3 regions of the Rhizobium sp. P43 genome follow, and region 3 is predicted to be linked to each of the others. Evidence: predicted binding sites of a transcription regulator. Region 3 holds the regulator's gene; each other region holds the start of a gene.
What was found. The regulator LexA, encoded in region 3, represses DNA repair genes until DNA is damaged. The targets are predictions, from matches to a motif close to TGTTCNNNNTGTGTTCNG.
Positions count from the first base shown of each region.

Region 1: a site for LexA is predicted at 2,894-2,911, ahead of AC1PUL_RS04455 (putative DNA modification/repair radical SAM protein). Genes of this name have one in related genera too.
Region 2: a site for LexA is predicted at 3,120-3,137, ahead of AC1PUL_RS13415 (PA0069 family radical SAM protein). Genes of this name have one in related genera too.

Region 1 is NZ_CM161539.1:920,452-926,996, forward strand. Features, by position in the region: gene AC1PUL_RS04435 (Lrp/AsnC family transcriptional regulator) at 1-82, shown strand, start outside; gene AC1PUL_RS04440 (glycosyltransferase) at 92-1,048, opposite strand; gene AC1PUL_RS04445 (glycosyltransferase family 4 protein) at 1,052-2,149, opposite strand; gene greA (transcription elongation factor GreA) at 2,173-2,649, opposite strand; gene AC1PUL_RS04455 (putative DNA modification/repair radical SAM protein) at 2,917-4,146, shown strand; gene AC1PUL_RS04460 (UdgX family uracil-DNA binding protein) at 4,146-5,603, shown strand; gene AC1PUL_RS04465 (phosphoribosyl-AMP cyclohydrolase) at 5,779-6,345, shown strand; gene AC1PUL_RS04470 (response regulator transcription factor) at 6,403-6,545, opposite strand, start outside.
Region 2 is NZ_CM161539.1:2,658,203-2,664,747, reverse strand. Features, by position in the region: gene AC1PUL_RS13430 (F0F1 ATP synthase subunit B) at 1-1, shown strand, start outside; gene AC1PUL_RS13425 (SH3 domain-containing protein) at 90-1,115, shown strand; gene AC1PUL_RS13420 (ribonuclease HII) at 1,112-1,771, opposite strand; gene AC1PUL_RS13415 (PA0069 family radical SAM protein) at 1,904-3,061, opposite strand; gene AC1PUL_RS13410 (glycosyltransferase family protein) at 3,192-3,713, shown strand; gene moaB (molybdenum cofactor biosynthesis protein B) at 3,714-4,262, opposite strand; gene AC1PUL_RS13400 (4-(cytidine 5'-diphospho)-2-C-methyl-D-erythritol kinase) at 4,262-5,158, opposite strand; partial or broken gene AC1PUL_RS13395 (tetratricopeptide repeat protein) at 5,164-6,545, opposite strand, start outside.
Region 3 is NZ_CM161539.1:1,610,857-1,617,401, reverse strand. Features, by position in the region: gene AC1PUL_RS08010 (ComEC/Rec2 family competence protein) at 199-2,661, shown strand; gene lexA (transcriptional repressor LexA) at 2,655-3,374, opposite strand; gene AC1PUL_RS08000 (DUF1003 domain-containing protein) at 3,582-4,124, shown strand; gene AC1PUL_RS07995 (VOC family protein) at 4,164-5,054, shown strand; gene kdsA (3-deoxy-8-phosphooctulonate synthase) at 5,051-5,899, shown strand; gene eno (phosphopyruvate hydratase) at 6,113-6,545, shown strand, end outside.

The DNA of each region.
Region 1 (6,545 bases), 690 kb from region 3:
GACGGCCAATGAACATGTGGACACCGTGCGGACGATGCTGACGATCCGGCAGGTGAAGAAGGGCGGATTGGTGGAGATCTGAGGCGCTGCCTCAGTACGGCTTCAGGGCCTCGGCCAGCCTCGCACGGAAACCGGCATCGATCTCCAGGAAGCGCTGGCGGGCGGCGGCTCCCAGCCGCTGCTTCTCCGAAGCATCCATGCGAAGCAGTGTCTCGACGACTTTTTCCATTGCAGAGAGATCCACGAGGTAGTTCGTCCCCAGGTGCCTGGGTTCGGTGCGCCTATAGGAAATGAGTAGGCCGCAATCGGCTGACACATGCTCGTTCATCGGCGGGCCGTCGGTGGTGACCGTGACCGCGCCGACCGACAGCGCTTCGACGAGGTGGTGACCCCAGCCTTCCGAACGGGACGGGCAGAGATGGATGCCGCAGCTGTTCTGCAGCTCTTTCAGTTGAGCATCCGTGATGTAGCCGCTGACCACCCGGATATTGGCAATGGCGGCCGCCTTCGGATGCGGATCACGCTGCACCAGCACCAGTTCCGGCCATTCGGGATGCCGTGACCACAATTCGATGACGTCTTCCGTGCCCTTCAGCGTGCTGCCGCCTGCGAGATGAAAGAAACGGTCCCAGTTCTTCGGCACCGTCTCGTCGAGACGGTCCTCTGAGGTGAAACCCACATAGACCGTGGGCACGCCGAGGCCGCGAAAGATTTCTTCGGCGTGGCGGCTCTTGGCCAGCACCAGGTCGATGCCTTTCAGTCTGCCGAGGTGGCGGCGGGGAAAGCGCTCCTGGTTCGGGCAGAGCAGATTGAACTTCGCAGCGCTGTACCAACGCGGAAAGGCACGTTCGACATGGATGATGGTCTGCGCCTGTCGGCGTCGGAACAGCCAATCGAGAAGCGACCGTGCCCTGATGCCTCTGGTCGCGACACCTTCTGATCGCCCGATCGAGGCCAGCGCTTCAATCAGGAGATTGGTGTCGCGGGTCAGCCCGAAGCTGTTGTCCTTGTTGACGATCAGGATATCGAGGAGATCGCGCGTCGCCATCGGTCAAGCATTTCCGGAGGTTGCGGGTCGGGATATTGCCGTCGCACGGGGCAGGGCAGCGCCGAGCAGACTTGCGTAAACCTCAGCCAACTGGTCCGCTTCGCGTTCGAGCCCGAAGGTTGCTTCGACGTGTTCACGACCCTTGCGGCCGGCCTGCATGGCCTTTTGCGGTTCCAGGAAGCCCGAGATTGCATCGCGCAGGCGCTCGTAGTCTCCTGCCGGCACGACCGATCCGGTCTCCCCCTCAACGATCATCTCGGCATAGGCGCCGGCGTCGCTGGCTATCACGGCGGTTCCGGAGGCCATTGCTTCGAGCGGCGTGAGGCCGAAGCCTTCGTTGCGGGACGGAGCGACGTAGAGCGTCAGGCGGCGATACCAGGGCTTGATGTCATCCACTTCTCCGAGAAAGCGGATGCGATCAGAAAGACCGGCCGTCGCGATATCGGCCTTAAGCTTGTCGGCAAAGGCAGTGTGTTCGGCTGTCACCCGGCCGGAAATGACGGCCGTCCATTCCGGGTTTTGCGGCAGAAGCTCGATCATTGCCCTGACGAAGAGATCGGTGCCCTTCTGATGGCGGACACGACCGAAGCAGCCGACGAGGTGACGGCCCTTCAGATCCTCGGGAAGGCCCTTGTCTATCTCTTCGGAGGGGTGGAACAGCTGCAAGTCCACGCCGTGGCGTATCACGGTATGCGGCACCTTCAAGAAGGAGCCGGATTTCGCATTGGTGGCAACGACCGCGTCCATCTTCGAGATCAGCCAGCGGGTATAGCGGCTGTGATGCCGTTGCGCTGCCGAGGTAAAGAGCAGCTTGAGCGGCATGCGGAACACGTCGCGGAGGATCAGGCCGGCCAGCATCTCATTGTTGCGACGCGCATGCCAGATGCGCGGCTTTCCGTTGGCCGGCTTCTTCCAGAGTGCCGGCAGGTCCGACCAGCGCATCTTTGGTAGATGGCCTGGCAGACCGGGCCCCAGGGTCACGATACCGAGACCCTGGCGCCGCTGTTCTGGGATGAGCTGAATGACTGTTGATGTTACGCCGGAGAGGCGCCGCTTGAAATGCGGCGCAACCACGGTGATATCGTCGAGGGACTGCGCCACAGAAAGGCCCTTTCGGACTTGGATCAACCCCACCTGACGGCGAGGATCTCGTAGGCCTTCGAGCCGCCGGGGGCGACAACTTCGATATTGTCGCCGACTTCCTTGCCGATCAGGGCGCGGGCAATCGGAGAGGATATCGAGATGCGGCCGGCCTTCACGTCGGCTTCCTGGTCGCCGACGATCTGGTAGGTCTTCTCTTCTTCGGTGTCCTCGTCGATGAGCTTCACCGTCGCACCGAACTTGATCTTGGAGCCGGACATCTTCGAGAGATCGATGACCTCTGCACGGGCGATCAGATCCTCGAGTTCGCCGATGCGGCCCTCGTTGTGGCTCTGGGCTTCCTTAGCGGCATGATATTCCGCATTTTCGGAAAGGTCGCCATGAGCGCGCGCTTCGGCAATCGCCTCGATGATGCGCGGACGTTCTTCCTGCTGACGCCAGCGAAGCTCTTCGCTGAGCTTCTCGAAACCGTTCTGCGTCATCGGTACTTTGTCTACCATTTCCTCTTCCTTCGTCTTCATGGCCGCGAGCGCGGGCACAAAAGAAAACAGGTTCCGAAGCAAAGCTGCGGAACCAGTCACAAATCAGGTTGGGACTGACTATAGCAGAATGGTCGGCGCAATTTCCAGAGTTTTCGTGAGGCGGTTCGGGGGACGTCTCTGTCCGTTCAAAAGCGCAATGAAATCAACCAGGAGGAAGCCCGGAGGACGGAATGCCGCAGGAGAGATTCTTGACGGTCGTCATGCGAACGTATAGTGAACATTCTCATGAAGAAGTCGCTCAAAGAACGTCTCGCCATCCTCTCCGATGCTGCCAAATACGATGCCTCCTGCGCGTCGAGTGGCACGACCAAACGGGACTCGTCGGCGTCGGGCGGGCTGGGTTCGACCGAGGGGTCGGGCATCTGTCACGCCTATGCGCCGGACGGGCGCTGCATCTCGCTTCTGAAGATCCTGCTCACCAATTTCTGCATCTATGACTGCGCCTATTGCATCAACCGCTCCTCGAGCAATGTCGAGCGGGCCCGGTTCACGCCGGAAGAGGTCGTCTGGCTGACGATCGAATTCTATCGGCGCAACTATATCGAAGGGCTGTTTCTCTCTTCCGGCATCATCAAGTCCTCGGACGATACCATGGCCGAGATGGTCAAGATCGCGAGGGATCTGCGCACGAAACATGATTTTCGCGGCTATATTCATCTGAAGACGATCCCTGAGGCCTCAGCGCATCTGGTGGAGGAGGCGGGGCTTTATGCCGATCGCCTGTCGATCAATATCGAACTGCCGACCGACCACGGGCTGGAGCGCTATGCGCCGGAGAAGCGCCCGGTCAACATTCGCCGCTCGATGGCGGATCTGAGGCTCAAGATCGACGAGGCGCGCGAGCCGACGCTGACCGGGCGGCGCAAGAAGTTTGTGCCCGGCGGACAGAGCACACAGATGATCGTCGGCGCCGATGGCGCGAGCGACGCGACGATCCTCGGCTCCAGCGCGCGGCTCTACAGCAGCTATGGGCTGAAGCGCGTCTACTACTCGGCCTTCAGCCCGATCCCTGACAGTTCGCGCCATCTGCCGCTGATCAAGCCGCCGCTGATGCGCGAGCACCGGCTCTATCAGGCCGACTGGCTCTACCGCTTCTATGGCTTCTCCGTGGAAGAGATCGCCTCGATCGGCCAGGACGGCATGCTCGATCTTGACCTGGATCCGAAGCTTGCCTGGGCGCTTGCCAATCGCGACCGCTTCCCTGTCGACGTGAACAAGGCCGATCGCGAGACGCTTCTGCGCGTGCCGGGCTTTGGAACGAAGACGGTGAACGGTCTTCTCTCCGCCCGCCGCCACCGCCGGGTTCGGCTGGAAGACCTGACGCGTCTCGGCGTGTCGCTCAAGAAGGTGCGGCCCTTTATCATCGCTGAAGGCTGGTCGCCCAATCGCAGCCTTGACCGGTCGGATCTGCGGTCGGTGTTTGCGCCGCCGGCCGAGCAGCTGTCGCTTTTCTGATGCGGACGGTCACGCTCGAAGGGCGAGGGGCGTTCGACGAGTGGCGCGATGCTGCACGAGCGCTTCTGGGGGACGGGGTCGCGCCAGATCAGGTGCGCTGGCAGTTGGCGGGGCAAGGCGGCGATCTCTTCGATGCCACCGCTGCACCCGATTTGACCGCGCGCTCTTGCGAGATTTCCGTTTCGAAAAGCTTCATTGAGGCTGCGGAGGCCGCGATCTGTCATTCCGATTCGGAGCGCTTTTCACTGCTCTATCGGATCCTGTGGCGGTTGCAGCACGAGCGCAGCCTGTTGCAGGTCACGTCTGATGCCGACGTCGCGCAACTCACGCGGCTGATCAAGAATGTCCGCCGAGACAGCCACAAGATGAAGGCCTTTGTTCGGTTCCGCGAGGTGGATGCGGTTCAGGCGGGTCGGCGGCGGTTCGTCGCCTGGTTCGAGCCCGAACATTTCATCGTCTCTCGCACCGCCGGTTTCTTCCAGCGGCGCTTCACCGACATGGACTGGCTGATCGCGACGCCAAAGGGCTCGGCCGCCTGGAACGGGCAGGAACTCAAGACATCACTCGAGCCTGCAGCCCGGCCGGAAGCAGAGGATGAGACCGACGAGCTGTGGCGGACCTATTTCGCCAATATCTTCAATCCGGCGCGGGTGAAGATCAGGGCCATGCAGTCGGAGATGCCAAAGAAATACTGGAAGAACATGCCGGAGGCCTCGCTCATTCCGGACCTGATTGCCGGTGCGGAGCGGCGGGTTGCCGAGATGGCAGCGCGCGAGGCGAGCCAGCCGCCGGCCTTTCACGAGCGCCTGCAGGCGCAGTGGCGCGGGCGGGAGGAGGAAGGCTCGTCGGTCGACCTGCCGCCGCTTGAAAGGCTCCGACAGGAGGCAGCCGGCTGCACGCGCTGTCCGCTCCACTGCCATGCGACGCAGACGGTGTTCGGCGAGGGACCCGTTGATGCCGAGATCATGTTCGTCGGCGAACAGCCTGGCGATACCGAGGATCTTGCGGGGCGGCCGTTCATCGGTCCGGCGGGTCAGGTCTTCGATGAGGCTGTTGCGGCTGCGGGGATCGATCGATCGCTGGTCTATGTCACCAATGCGGTCAAGCATTTCAAATATGAGCGGCGCGGCAAGCGGCGCATCCACATGCGCCCCGATGCCGACGAGGTGGCGCATTGTCGCTGGTGGGTCTCAAAGGAGATCGAGATCATCCGGCCGCGCATCGTCGTGGCGCTGGGCGCGACCGCCTATCTGTCGCTGACGGGCGAGAGCCGGCCGATCGCGGAAGTGCGCGGCATGCCAATCCCCCTGCAGGACAACCGCATGCTGCTGGTGACGACGCATCCGTCGGCGATCCTCAGGATGCCGGATCCGGATCTGAAGGCGCGTAGCCTTGAAGCGTTCCGGTCGGACCTTCTGGGTGTACGGCGGCTTTTCGACACGCTGCCAGCCCTTTAAGGGGCTGCTTCTGTGGCCGCCGACGCGGCATTCTTCGATTGCCGGTTTTGGCAGCTGCTTGAAATCTCTCCTTTTAATCTTCGGTTCATGTTCGGCTCATGCAGCAGTCAGCTTCGCTGCCCATCTTCATGTCAACGCACTGGGATGGTCCCAGCGTCTCCAACGAGGTTCAGAAATGTTCAGATTTGCCGTTTCCACATTTGCAGCTGTTATGATTGCCTTCTCCGCCCAGGCCGAAATGCCGGTCAAGGCAACGATCATCGACAGCACCATCACCCAGGCGCAGGTCGAAGCCGCCCAGGTTGCATGGGGCGATGCGCTCGTGAAGATTGCCACGGACTACAAGGAGGGCGGCATCGACAAGGCCAAGGCAACAGCCAAGGCGGTGATTGATGGAGCCTATGGCTATAATCTCGGCCCGGTGCTGTTCAAGCCGACGCTGACCGTCGAGCCGCAGACCTTCCGCCCGACAGCGGAAGGCGCACTCGCCTATTTCGTCGGCCATGACCCGAACTTCCCGGCCGATACCGGTTTTGCGCTGAAGGGCTGGACCTCGGTCAAGATCGAGAATTCGGCGATCTTCATCAGCGGCAAGACTGCCCAGACGATGGGCAAGGTCCATATCACTGATGGCGAAGGCAAAGTTACCACGGTCGACAAGACCTGGGGCTATCAGCTTGACGATGCCGGCAATCTGCGGATCGTCCTGCATCACTCCTCGCTGCCCTATACCGTCAACTAACGCTTCCGATCAGCAAACCTCAGCCTGTCTGGTCTGTTGCGCGCCCCTGAGCACTCCTCAGGGGCGCGTTACCGTCAGGCGATAACCGAGGCCCCGGATGGCCGTGATCTTCACATCGGGGTCCAGACTGGCAAGCTTGCGCCGCAGCCGGCTGACATAGACATCAACGACATTGGTCAGCGGATCACGATCGGCCGCCC
Region 2 (6,545 bases), 1.0 Mb from region 3:
ATATTGGCCTCCTGCCTCTCCGGCAGATTGCTCTTCGGCGCCCCGGTCGGTTCACCGACACGGGGCGCTTTTAGTTTGGGGGAAAGGTCATGATGTCCATTGCCCACCGGAATTCGATTGTTTGTGTTTTGCTTTGCCTGCTTCCGCTCGCCTTCATCCGACCGGCGCTGGCGTCGGATAGCCAGCTTTGGCATGGTGAAGTCCGTGACCGCAAAGCCTATTTGAGCTATCCAACCGAGCTGGATCGGGAACCCTATTTCTCGTTTGTGTGCGACCACGCCACTGGCAGCATCGCCTTCGAACGCAGTAGCGATCCCCGCTTCGACACGGCCTCCACAAAACACCGGCTCGTCCTGTCCTCCGGGACCATGTCGCTGTCACTCCTCCTTGAGCCAGTCGGCCCGCAACACGATCACATTCAGCGCCTTCGCGCGAGGCTACCGTCTTCGAGCACCGTCAATCAATTGCTCACCTCGGGGGATGTTCTGGACGTCGATCACGACGGCATCGTCGAAAAGGTGCCCCTGACAGGTGCCTTGGCGGCGGCGCAGCCATTGTTGCGGGTTTGCGATGATGCCACGCCTGATCCGGAACTGGCACTGACCGATAGCTGTGATATCTGGGCCTGGGTGACCGATACGGATCCGGACGGTCTTGCGGTTCGGAAGGGTCCGTCTCTCTCGGCACCCGTGATCGGCACCCTGCCGCCACCGGTGCAGGTCGAAGGCTATACTTTCCGGACTGAGGTGGCCGTCAGCGGAAGCCGTGATGGCTGGTTCCGGATATCGAGCGGGACCGTACCGGACTATTTCGGGGAAACCGACGGTCGTTCCGTTTTCGAGGGCGAGGGATGGGTGCACGGGTCTCACCTGGGTCTATTGATGAACGACGCCAAGGTTTACGGAGAGCCTCGCGGCAGTTCTGTGCCTCTTGCGGAGTGGCGAAATCTTGCCGGCGATCCAGCTGGCGGCGCCGTGGGCGCGGATTCGTTCACGGTTGACCAACTGTTCGCCTGCCGAGGCGCCTGGGTCGAGCTGCAGGCAAGTTATAGCGAGATACGCCAGAAGGGTTGGGTGACTGGAACCTGCGCCAATCAGGTGACGACCTGCCCTTAGAGCTGCTCTTGCCGCAGCGGTCGGAAGCTCATGCGATGCAGGGGGCAGGGGCCGTGCGTCACGATGGCGCTGCGATGGCGATCCGTTCCATAGCCGGCATGGATCTCGAAGCCATAAGGCGGATAGACGAGACCGGCGCGGACCATCATGCGATCGCGCATGACTTTTGCGATGATGGATGCGGCCGCGATCGAAACCGATCTTGCGTCGCCCTTGACGACGGCTTCACCGGAGCAGGTCAGTCCCATCGGTACGTCACGCCCGTCTGCAAGCACATGCTGGGCTTCGAGATCGAGACCGGCGACAGCCCGGCGCATGGCATCGAGGCTGGCCTTGCGGATATCGATGAGGTCGATGCGCTTGGGCGATGACGAGGCAATCGAGACGACGGCACATTCGAGGATCTGGTGGTAGAGCACTTCCCGCTGCGCACCCGAGAGCTTCTTGGAATCGTTCAGTCCCTCGGGGATGCGCTTCGGATCGAGAATGACGGCTGCTGCCACCACCGGCCCCGCCAGCGGCCCGCGCCCTGCTTCGTCGGTCCCGGCGACAGGCCAGAGGCCCTTTCGTTTCGCGCGGCTCTCCAGCGAGAAATCCGGAACAAGAGGCAGGTCGGGAAAGAGGCCAGGAGAATCGGGTGGCGTGCGTCGTTTCATGCGGCAGAAATCGCACGCGCACCCGACCTCCTGCAAGTCCCCGGTCCCGATCGCCAATCATGGCGACAGGGGCGGCTTACCAGGGACCACATCCGGTGCGAGGCGGCGGACAAACGCACCGGAATGACAAAATCAAAGCAGCGAGAGTTGCACTCCGTCACTGTTGGGCGAGATAAACAGGTCTTCCCTCAGATGCAGACTGCGCCGTGTCAGGCCGAGCCGCTTGGTCGCCATCTCGAAGCGGCGGCTGATCTGCCAGGCATAAGGGCCGGCGCCCTTCATCCGCTTGCCGAACTTGGCGTCGTAATCCTTGCCGTCGCGCATCGATCGCACCAGCGACATCACATGGCGATAGCGATCCGGATAGTGTTGCAGCAGCCAGTCACGGAACAGCGGGCTCACCTCCAGCGGCAGGCGCAGCAAAACGTAACTCGCCTCAGTCGCCCCCGCAGCCTTGCCGCTGTCGAGGATCCGCTCGATTTCATAATCGTTGAGTGCCGGGATCACAGGCGCCATCATCACGGCAACGGGAATGCCGGCCTCGGACAGGGTCTTGATCGCTTCCAACCGCCTCGCCGGGGTCGATGCCCGCGGCTCCATGCTGCGCGCCAGCTTCCGGTCCAGCGTCGTCACGGAGATGCCGACCTTGGCCAGGCCACGCTCGGCCATGGATTTCAGGATGTCGATATCGCGCAGGATCAGCGCCGACTTGGTGACGATCACCACCGGATGGTTCGCCTTATCAAGCACCTCGAGCACCTGCCGCATGATGCGCCATTCCCGCTCGATCGGCTGATAGGGATCGGTATTGGTGCCGATCGCGATCGGCTTCACCTTGTAGCCCGGCTTCGAAAGCTCCCGTTCCAACAGGCGCGGGGCATCCGGCTTGGCAAACAGCTTCGCCTCGAAGTCGAGGCCTGCCGACAGACCCATATAGCTGTGCGTCGGCCGGGCGAAGCAGTAGATGCAGCCGTGTTCGCAGCCGCGATAGGGGTTGATCGAACGGTCGAAGGGAATGTCGGGCGACTCGTTGCGGGTGATGACCGTGCGCGGCTTCTCCACCTGCACTTCGGTCTTGAAGGGCGGCATGTCCTCAAGCGTCTGCCAGCCGTCGTCAAAGGCGACGCGCTCCAGTGTCTCGAACCGGCCGGCCGGATTGATGCCGGCCGCACGCCCGCGCCGCCGATCGATCTCGATCCGCATGCCAGAAGCATTCATCAGCGCATCGGCAATACCTGCCGTATTGCCGGGCTGAAAGGCAGCCTGGCTCACAAGAGACAGCTCGTTCATGTTTGCTCCTCGCGGGCTTTCCGGCCCCGCTCAATGACTTTATTCCTAGCGCCGAAATGAGAACAATGCAAGAACAAACTTCGACAAACTGTCTGTGGCAAAACTTTGTGCAATGCGGTAGATATAGGCAATGTTGACAGTCATCATGGAATGCCACGATCAGGAACCTGAGCTTGCACAGACATTGTCCGTGCTGGTTGCCGGTGCTGTCGAGGGTCTTGTCAGCGATGTCATTGTCCTCGATCACGGCTCCACGGATGGCTCGTCTTTCGTGGCGGATGCCGCAGGCTGCCGCTTTTATCAGCAGTGGGACATGAAGGAAGTACTGGCGACCGCGCGCGGCGAATGGCTGCTGTTGATCGAGCCCGGTGCGCGGCTTGGCCAGGGCTGGGTCGACGAAGTTGCCGAATATGTGGCGCTGAACAAGGTGCCGGCCCGCTTCTCCGAATCGCGGCTCTATCGTTTGCCCTTCTACCGCCGTCTGACGCGCACCGCGCCGATCCTGGAAAACGGATTGTTGATCCCCAAGCGTCAGGCGCAGGATCTTGCTGAGAAGAGCAGGGAGCTTTTGCATCTGGCGCGCGGACACAAGCCACGTCGTCTCACCAGCGAGATCATCCCCTCCTGGGTCGCCCGCGAAGCGCGCCGCTGATCAGCCCTGACTGCGCTTCAAGTGCTCGTCGAGCCTCGGCATGATTTCCACGAAATTGCAGGGCATATGCCGATAGTCGAGCTGCAGCTTGATGATCCCGTCCCAGGCATCCTTGCAGGCGCCGGGCGAGCCGGGCAGCACGAAGATGAAGGTGGCATTTGCAACCCCACCCGTCGCTCGCGACTGGATCGTCGATGTGCCGATCTTGTCGTAGGAGATCCGGTGAAAGACTTCCGAGAAACCGTCCATGCGCTTTTCGAAGAGGGGCTCCAGCGCCTCAGGCGTCACATCCCGGCCCGTAAAGCCCGTGCCGCCGGTCGTGATCACCACATCGATTTCCGGCGTTTTCGTCCAGGTCTCCACCTGTTCCCGAATCGCCGCCTTGTCGTCCTTGACGATGGATCGGGCAATCAGTCGGTGGCCGGCCTCTTCGATGCGGGCGACCAGCGTGTCGCCGGACCTGTCGTCCGACAGGCTGCGCGTATCCGAGACGGTCAGCACGGCAATGCCCACGGGAATGAAGGGGCGGCTCTCGTCGATGCGGCTCATCATCTGTCTCCCGGAACGGTGCGTGTCAGAAGCACATACCAGTTGGGCCGATAGGCGGAAAGCGCAAGCGCCGCCTTCATCGCCGCAGCCTCGGTCTCGTAGAGCCCGAAACAGGTGGCCCCGGAGCCGGACATGCGCACGAACCCGGCAAGGCTCTGGCGCAAAAGGTCGCAAGCCTCTGCAATCTCGGGCACCAAGGCTTCCGCCGGCGGCTGCAGGTCGTTGCGCAGAACAGAAAGCGACTGCATCCACACAGACACTTCAGCCGCTGCAGCGATCTCGCCGATCGGCGCATTGTCGCGGCGCTGGAGGCTGCGGAAGATCTCTGGTGTCGACACCGGTTTCAGCGGATTGACCAGCACCAGCGGCACTGAGGGCATGGCAGCCAGCTCGATCGCCTCGCCGATCCCGCGCGCCCGAAGCGGTGTCGAAGCAAGGCACATCGGCACATCCGCCCCGAGTTTCAGGGCGATCTGCTGCAGCGTCCCGGGCGCCAGCTCCGCCTTCCAGAGTTTCAAAAGTCCGCGCAAGGTTGCTGCCGCATCTGCCGAGCCCCCGCCAATGCCGGAGGCAATCGGCAGGCTCTTGTCGAGCGTGATGGCGACAGGGCCATGCGGCAGGCCTCGGACGTCCAGCGCCGCCCGCAGCAGGTCGCGCGCCTTCAGAACCAGATTGTCATCCGGGGAAAGCTCTGCACCGAAGCGCCCCACAACACGAAAACTGTCGCGCTCTGCCGTCTCGAAAGTGAGTTCGTCGCCGTCTTCGGCAAAGGTCACGAGGCTGTCGAGCAAGTGATAGCCGTCATCGCGCCGGCCCGTCACATGCAAAGCGAGATTGATCTTGGCCGGAGCCGTCTCGACGATCCGCTCCGGCCGGCGCTCTGCAACAGGGGTCATGCGGCTCAGGTCTTCTTGTCGTCTTTCTTGGGCTCTTCGACCGGCTTTTCTTCGACCTTGGCGGCGTCAGAACTCGATCGGCGGCAGGCCTTTCTCGATCTTGGCCTGGATCTTCGGGATCTCAGTTTCTTCCGGTTCGGAGGCGAGTGCCCGCTTCCACTGATACTTGGCTTCGAGCTTGCGACCGACGCGCCAATAGGCGTCACCCAGGTGGTCGTTGATCGTCGGATCGCCGGCGCGCAATTCGACGGCCCGTTCCAGCTCGACAACCGCCTCTTCGAAGCGACCGAGGCGATAATAGGCCCAGCCGAGCGAATCGACGATGTAGCCGTCATCCGGCCGCAGTTCGACGGCCTTCTTGATCATCTCCAGGCCTTCCTGGAGGTTGCGATTCATATCGACCCAGGAATAGCCGAGATAGTTGAGAACCTGCGGCTGGTCCGGATTGAGCTCCAGCGCCTTGTGGAAGTTCGGCTCCGCCTTCTCCCACTTCTTCAGTCGCTCATAGGCGATGCCACGCTGGAAGAAGACCGACCAGTGGTTCCGGGACGGATTGGGGCCGATGATTTCGACCGCCTTATCGTAATTCTCCGCCATCGCCGCATAGTCCTTGGCTTCCGACAGCACGCTGCCATAGGCGAGATAGCTGCGGATATCCTGCGGATCGGACGCAATCAGCGCCAAAAGATGCTCGCGCGCTTCCTGCACCTTGCCGGTCTCGGCGAGCGTCAGACCAAGCTGCAACTCGGAAATCCGCCGCATCGGCGATGTCTCGGGCACTTGCCGATAGAAAGCGATCGCCTTTTCCGGCTGCTTGGCGTTTTCAGCGATGCCACCGAGCAGGATCAGTGTATCCGCTGCTTCCTTGTCCAGCGCATGGGAGAGCTGGAGATAGAGCATCACGGTGTCTTCCGCACCCTCGCGGTTCAGCGCGCCGCCGATCGAGAAGAGCACGCCCGCTGCCCCTTGCGCGGCAGAGGCAACGACGGGCTTCGGCTTGCCGCCGGCCTCGATCTCGTCGCGCAACGCCTTGAACGGCGCATAATTGGTGATCAGCTCGTCCCCGGCGGAAAGTGCATCGAGCGCCTTCTGCTTGTTGCCGGCTTGCGCCTCAAGGGATGCAAGTGCGATGACCGCACGGGCAAACGTATCCGGCGCCGTCGCGCCGCCATTGCGGTCGGTCACGGTATCGGTCAGCGCCTTGCGGGCCGCATCGACGTCCCCGATCATGGCGGCCATCACACCGGCATTGTAGTTCCGGAAGATGCCATACCAGCTTGGCCCCTCAAGATCCTGAACCAGCGTCAGCGCTTCCTTGCCCTTGCCGTCGCCGACCTTGGTCCAGGCAATCAGCAACTGGTTCATCAGGCGGTCGAGATCGTTCGGC
Region 3 (6,545 bases):
CTATATGATACCGAAGTTAATGCCAAGCTATCCAAAGGGCAAATTGTGCGTCGCGAAAACGGCAACAATCGAACCGAACGGTTCTAGCCGGCTGAAGCCCGGATAGGCGGCAGACTTACGAATTTTTGCACGCATTGATTGATTTGCAAATTCCCCTATTCTGTCAGCGGATGGGGTGGCTCCGCACGGGTGAGCCGGATGGCGGAAGTGTTGGAAACCAAGGGGGAAGAGGGCCCCCGGGCCGGTCAAGCATCGGCCCGGTTAGAGGCCCCGCGACTGTTGAGAGCAACTTATCTGCCCATGCCCACGGTGACGGGCCACTCGGTTGCAGTGCGCGCCGCCGTGCTACGACTGAGCAGCCGGGTGCGACAATCGCTTTCAGACGAAAGTCGATACGGTCATTTCTTTCTTTTTCTACCGGTCTGGATCGGGACCGGCGCCGCGATCTGGTTTTCGGTCCCGCAGCCTCCGTCTTCGATCGTCCTTTGGTTTGTCCTCGCCTGTCTGGGCGTCCTACTCACGCGTTCGGCTCGAGGCACGGCGACTGCAATTGTGCTTTGGAGCGCAAGCCTGATCCTTTGTGGGATTCTATTGGCCGTTTGGGAGACAGGGCGGGTGTCCACCGTCATCCTGGATCAGCCACTGGTCACGACGGTCACAGGAACAGTCGAACGACGTGAGCAGGGCGCGTCGGGAGAATGGCGCTATACGCTGCGGGTCACCGGCACCGAGCAACCGACAATCCGTCGTCCGCCCGGACGTGTCTCGCTGCTCGCACGCAGCGACCATGTTCCGGCTGCCATCGGCGAGCAACTGACCGGTCGCGCGCGACTATCGCCGCCGTCGGGGCCCGCCTTGCCCGGTTTGAATGATTTTGCGTTTCAGAGCTACTTCGCCGGGATTGGTGCTGTCGGCTTCTTCCTCGGCCCACCAGAGGCGCGGGACACGGCAGACCCGGGGGGGCAGGATCTGTTGACCCGCTTCGATGCCGCCTTGTTTTCGCTGCGTGATCGCATTTCCCATCGCATCCGGACGGTCTTGCCAGGTGATCCAGGAGCCTTTGCCGCGTCCATCATCACCGGCGAACGGCGATCAATGTCGGACGAAGCGACCGAAGCGCTGCGGCTGTCGGGTCTTGCCCATATAACGGCGATCTCAGGCCTCAACATGGCACTCGCCGCTGGCATCTTCTTCGTCGGCTTGCGAGGTTTGCTCAGCCTTTTTCCAGCCTTTGCGCATCGCTATCCAATCAAGAAAATCGCTGCTGCCGGCGCGCTTCTAGCGACCACCGGCTACGTGCTGATATCCGGTTACCAGGTCTCGGCACTGCGAGCCTATCTGATGACGGCTATCATGTTGGGCGCCGTGCTCTTCGATCGCCCCGCCGTCAGCCTTCACAATCTCGCGCTGGCAGCGACGGCTATCCTCGCGGTGCAGCCTTCTGCGGTTATGGGACCAAGCTTCCAGATGTCGTTCGCCGCAACCGCCGCCCTGATTGCCGGTTACGCCGGGTGGCGCGCGCGACCGCGAGCGATTCTCCCCCAGGCCAAGTCGCTGTCGCTGCGGATCGCCTCGGGCAGCGTCAAATTCGTCGGGGGCACACTCGCGACGTCCCTGATTGGCGGGGTCGCAACGGCCGTCTTTGCCATTAGCCATTTCCACCGCCTCTCTACCCACGGCTTGGAAGCCAATCTGGCAGCCATGCCGCTGATCTCGCTCGTCGTGATGCCCTCGGGTTTCATTGCCATGCTGCTGATGCCCTTCGGGCTGGATGCGCCATTCTTTTGGATCATGGGGCAGGGGCTGGAATTGGTGCTCGCCGTTGCCTACGAGGTTTCAAGTTGGGGCGGCGGCTATGTGTTTCCCCGACTGCCAGACATCTTCATGCTCGGTACGATTGCCGGCATGCTCTTGCTGACCCTATTGAAGACGCCGATCAGGCATATCGGGACGGCCTTGATCGCCTGCACGATCGCCGTCACCTGGTTTGGTCCGAAGCAACCCATCGGGGAACTGTTGATCAGCGAGGACGCCCGCCTCGTTGCGCTCAGACTGGGCGAGGGCGAGACGACTAAGGTGGCCGTCAACAGAGCCGGCCCGCCCGCCTTCGTTTTCGATCAGTGGCGGCCTGTGCTTGGCATTGGAGAGGCGATCCCCCCGACCATGCTGTCCATCGGCCCGCTGCCGCCGGCACCCGACAGAGGATCGCAGCAAAGTCTCTCTGCGGATCAGCGGCGAGACGCGCAGGAGATTCTGGATGTTCTTCGTGCTTCCGCCGTAACGAGCCATTTCACTTGCATCAAGCAAGCTTGCACCATCAAACTGAGAAATGGCACCACGCTTCTGACGCTGGAGCGTCCCGATCTCGCCGGAACGGCCTGTGACCGCGCGGACATTCTGGTGCTTTCGGCACGCATCCGCATGCAAGGCTGCCGCTCGGGCGCGTTGCTGATCTCAGAAACCAGCCTTCGGGCCACGGGATCCCTGGAGATCTCAGGACTTGATGGCGATCGAAACGCCATCAACATCATCCCCGCCTATCACGGGCCACCACGTCCCTGGACTGCGCACCGTCTTTACGACTGGCGCACAGGCTCAATGGCGACCGCACATGAATTCAGCAACGGCGCGCCCGAGGCACACCGATATGCAGCTCAATGATAGCGTCGAATGAGACCGACCAGCTTGCCCTGTATCTTGACGCGATCCGGCGGGAATATTCGGGTCTCGTAGGCCGGGTTGGCGGCTTCGAGGGCAATCGACGCACCGCGGCGACGAAAGCGCTTGAGCGTTGCCTCTTCATCATCGACCAGCGCGACGATGATGTCGCCCGGATTGGCATTCGACGCATTACGGATGATCACGGTGTCGCCGTCGAGAATGCCGGCTTCAATCATCGAATCCCCCTTCACCTCAAGCGCGTAATGCACGCCGGAGCCAATCATCTCAGCCGGGACGGTGATGTCATGCGTGTTGTTCTGGATCGCCGAAATCGGCACGCCCGCTGCAATCCGGCCCATGACGGGCACCGAGACGGAGGCGCCATTGTCTTGCTCTGTGGACTTGACGGGCGCAGCAGGCGGCGGCGGCGCCTTGCCGAGACTGCCCTCGATCACACTCGGCGCAAAGCCGCGACGCGGTTGAATGCTCGGCGAATAGGCTTCCGGAAGCTTGATGACCTCCAGTGCCCGCGCACGGTTCGGCAAGCGCCGGATGAAGCCCCGTTCTTCAAGCGCCGTGATCAACCGGTGGATGCCGGATTTCGATGCGAGGTCCAGCGCGTCCTTCATCTCGTCGAAGGACGGCGGGACACCCGATTCCTTCATCCGTTCGTGGATGAAGAGAAGCAGTTCCTGTTGCTTGCGCGTCAGCATATGTGGTGCCCCTAAGATGAAACAAAGCCAGAACAGACACTATATGTTCCAGTTGTGTTCCGCAAGTGGATAAATTTTCGTGAAGAACGGGTGAGAAAATGCGATAGCCCACGGAAAGGCTATTCAAACCGTTGGTTCGAAGCGCCTCAGAGCCGTGGTCGATAAGCCCCGGGAGGCACCGGGGAACCATCTTTCAGGATGTTGTTAATGCTCAAGGATATCGAGAAGCTCGTTCTGGGGAAGTCGTCATCTGATCTTTCCTCGGCCGAGAAAAACGTGCTGAAGCGAGCGCGCGAGCGTCGGACGGTCTCCACCAACGCCGGTGAGGATTTTCTCGCCAATGCGAGCTTCGGGGAAAGACTTGCCGACGCAATTGCAAGGGTCGGCGGGTCCTGGGGCTTCATCATCAGCTTTATGCTGTTTCTCGTCTGCTGGGTGATTCTCAACACCGTGATTCTGGCCAGCGGGGCCCTCGATCCCTATCCTTTTATATTTCTCAACCTGCTGCTTTCTATGCTTGCGGCGATCCAGGCGCCCATCATCATGATGAGCCAGAACCGCCAGGCGGAGCGGGATCGGTTCATGGCGGCCAAGGATTACGAGATCAATTTGAAGGCGGAGATCGAGGTCCTGGCGCTTCATCACAAGATTGACGAGCAGGTCCTGACAGAACTGCGTGAGGCCCGCCAGGAGCTGAGTGCTCTGCGTGCGTTGATCGAGAACCTTCAAAATCAGAACCGCCTTTCCTAGATGCAAGGCGTCCTCAGCGAGCAGAAGACGAGATTGTCCATGTCCCAGACGTCTGGTGCGCCCCGCGCAATTGATCACCTTGTTCTGCCTGTCATTGATCTCGACACCGCTCGATTAAGGCTCGCGAACCTCGGCTTTACGATTGCGTCGGATGCGCGCCACCCCTTCGGCACGGAAAACGCCTGCGTCTTCTTCGGCGACGACACCTATCTTGAACCGCTGGCCGTGGGCAGCCGGGAGGACTGTCTCGACGCGGTGCGCAGCGGCAATGTCTTTGTCGCCCGCGATCAGGCTTTCCGCTTTCGCCACGGCGAAGGCATGTCAGCCCTCGTGGTCAAGACCGTCGATGCCATGGCGGACGATGCGCGGTATCGCGATGAGGGTATGAGTGCGGGTTCCTTGCTCGAATTTTCCCGCCAGTTCCGTTTCCCGGATGGTCGGATGGCAGAGGGAGCCTTCAGGCTTGCCTTCGCAGCCGACCTTCGCGCTCCAGACTTCTTCGGCTTTGCCTGCGAACGCGTAAATCCGATCCCCGCATATCGTGGTCCTCTGCTGGTTCACGCGAACGGTGCGGCAGGTCTTTCGCGTATCGTGCTGGTCGAGGAAAACCCGAGTGACTTTCAATACTTTCTGGAATTGCTGCTGCAGCGCGATGTGACTGCTCACTCTTTCGGGCTGTCGATCAAAAGCGCCAACGCAGTGGTCGATATTCTGACGCCTCAAGGGTTCATGATGCATTTTGGGCACGAGGTTCACATTCCGGAGCGCGGCCTGCGCGGAGCGGCGATCATATTCTCCGTAACGGATCTCGGCGTGACAGAAGCCTGCCTCGCTGCTAAAGGCGTCACCTATCACAAAACGGGCGCGCGCCTCGTCGTCGCGCCGGAAAAGGGGCAAGGCGTGACCTTCGCCTTCGAGGAGTTGAAATGAGCGTTTCTCCCAATTCGGAAGTCGTGGTCGGTGAAGGTTCGGCCAAGGCCGTCTTCTCCCAGAAGGGCCGCTTTGCCCTGATCGCCGGTCCCTGCCAGATGGAAAGCCGAGACCACGCTTTCATGATCGCCGGTCAACTCGTCGAGCTCTGCCGCGAGCTTGGCCTCGGCCTGGTCTACAAGTCCTCCTTCGACAAGGCGAACCGCACCTCCTTGTCTGCCGAGCGTGGCATCGGGCTCGAAAAGGCAATGGAAGTCTTCGCCGACATCAAGAAGGAATTCGGCGTTCCGGTTCTGACCGACATTCACACCGAAGAGCAGTGCGCCGCCGTGGCCCCGACCGTCGACGTCCTGCAAATCCCGGCTTTCCTCTGCCGCCAGACGGATCTCCTGGTCGCGGCAGCCAAAACCGGTCGTGCGATCAACGTCAAGAAGGGCCAGTTCCTCGCCCCCTGGGACATGAAGAATGTCCTCAACAAGATCACCGGTTCCGGCAATCCGAATGTTCTGCTCTGCGAGCGTGGCGCCTCCTTCGGCTACAACACGCTCGTCTCCGACATGCGCTCGCTGCCGATCATGGCCGCCATGGGTGCGCCCGTGGTGTTTGACGCGACCCATTCGGTCCAGCAGCCGGGCGGACAGGGCGGCTCGTCGGGCGGGCAGCGTGAATTCGTCGAGACGCTGGCGCGTGCAGCCGTCGCGGTCGGTGTCGGCGGTCTCTTCATCGAGACTCACCAGGACCCGGACAATGCCCCCTCCGACGGCCCGAACATGGTCAAGATCACCGACATGCGTCGTCTGCTCGAAAAGCTGATCGCCTTTGACGATATCGCCAAGGCTGCTTGAGCCTCTCTGGCGGCGCTTCAATCGGTTGAACTGGAAGCGCCGCCAATCATTGTGATTTAAATCGATTAGATTTCGTTCATTTCACGTCCTATCCGTCATTGTATTTTCCCGATCATCGGATATGAGAGGATGACTCACAGGCAGGTCCGGCGGTAGTGCGCCCGATGATCGGCCTTCCGAGCCTTCTCCAATTTCCGTCTTCAGGGAGCGAACATGACCGCCATCACCGACATCATCGGCCGCGAAATACTCGACAGCCGCGGCAACCCGACCGTCGAGGTCGACGTCTATCTGGAAGACGGCAGCATGGGCCGCGCAGCCGTTCCCTCGGGCGCATCGACTGGCGCGCACGAAGCCGTCGAACTGCGTGACGGTGGCAAGCGCTATCTCGGCAAGGGCGTCGAGAAGGCCGTCGAAGCCGTCAACGGCGAGATCTATGACGCGATCGGCGGTCATGATGCTGAAAACCAGATCCAGATCGACAATCTGATGATTCAGCTCGATGGCACGCCGAACAAGTCGCGCCTTGGCGCCAACGCCATCCTTGGCGTCTCGCTGGCCGTTGCCAAGGCTGCCGCTCAGTCCTCTGGCCTGCCGCTCTACCGCTATGTCGGCGGCCCGAACGCCCATGTCCTGCCGGTTCCGA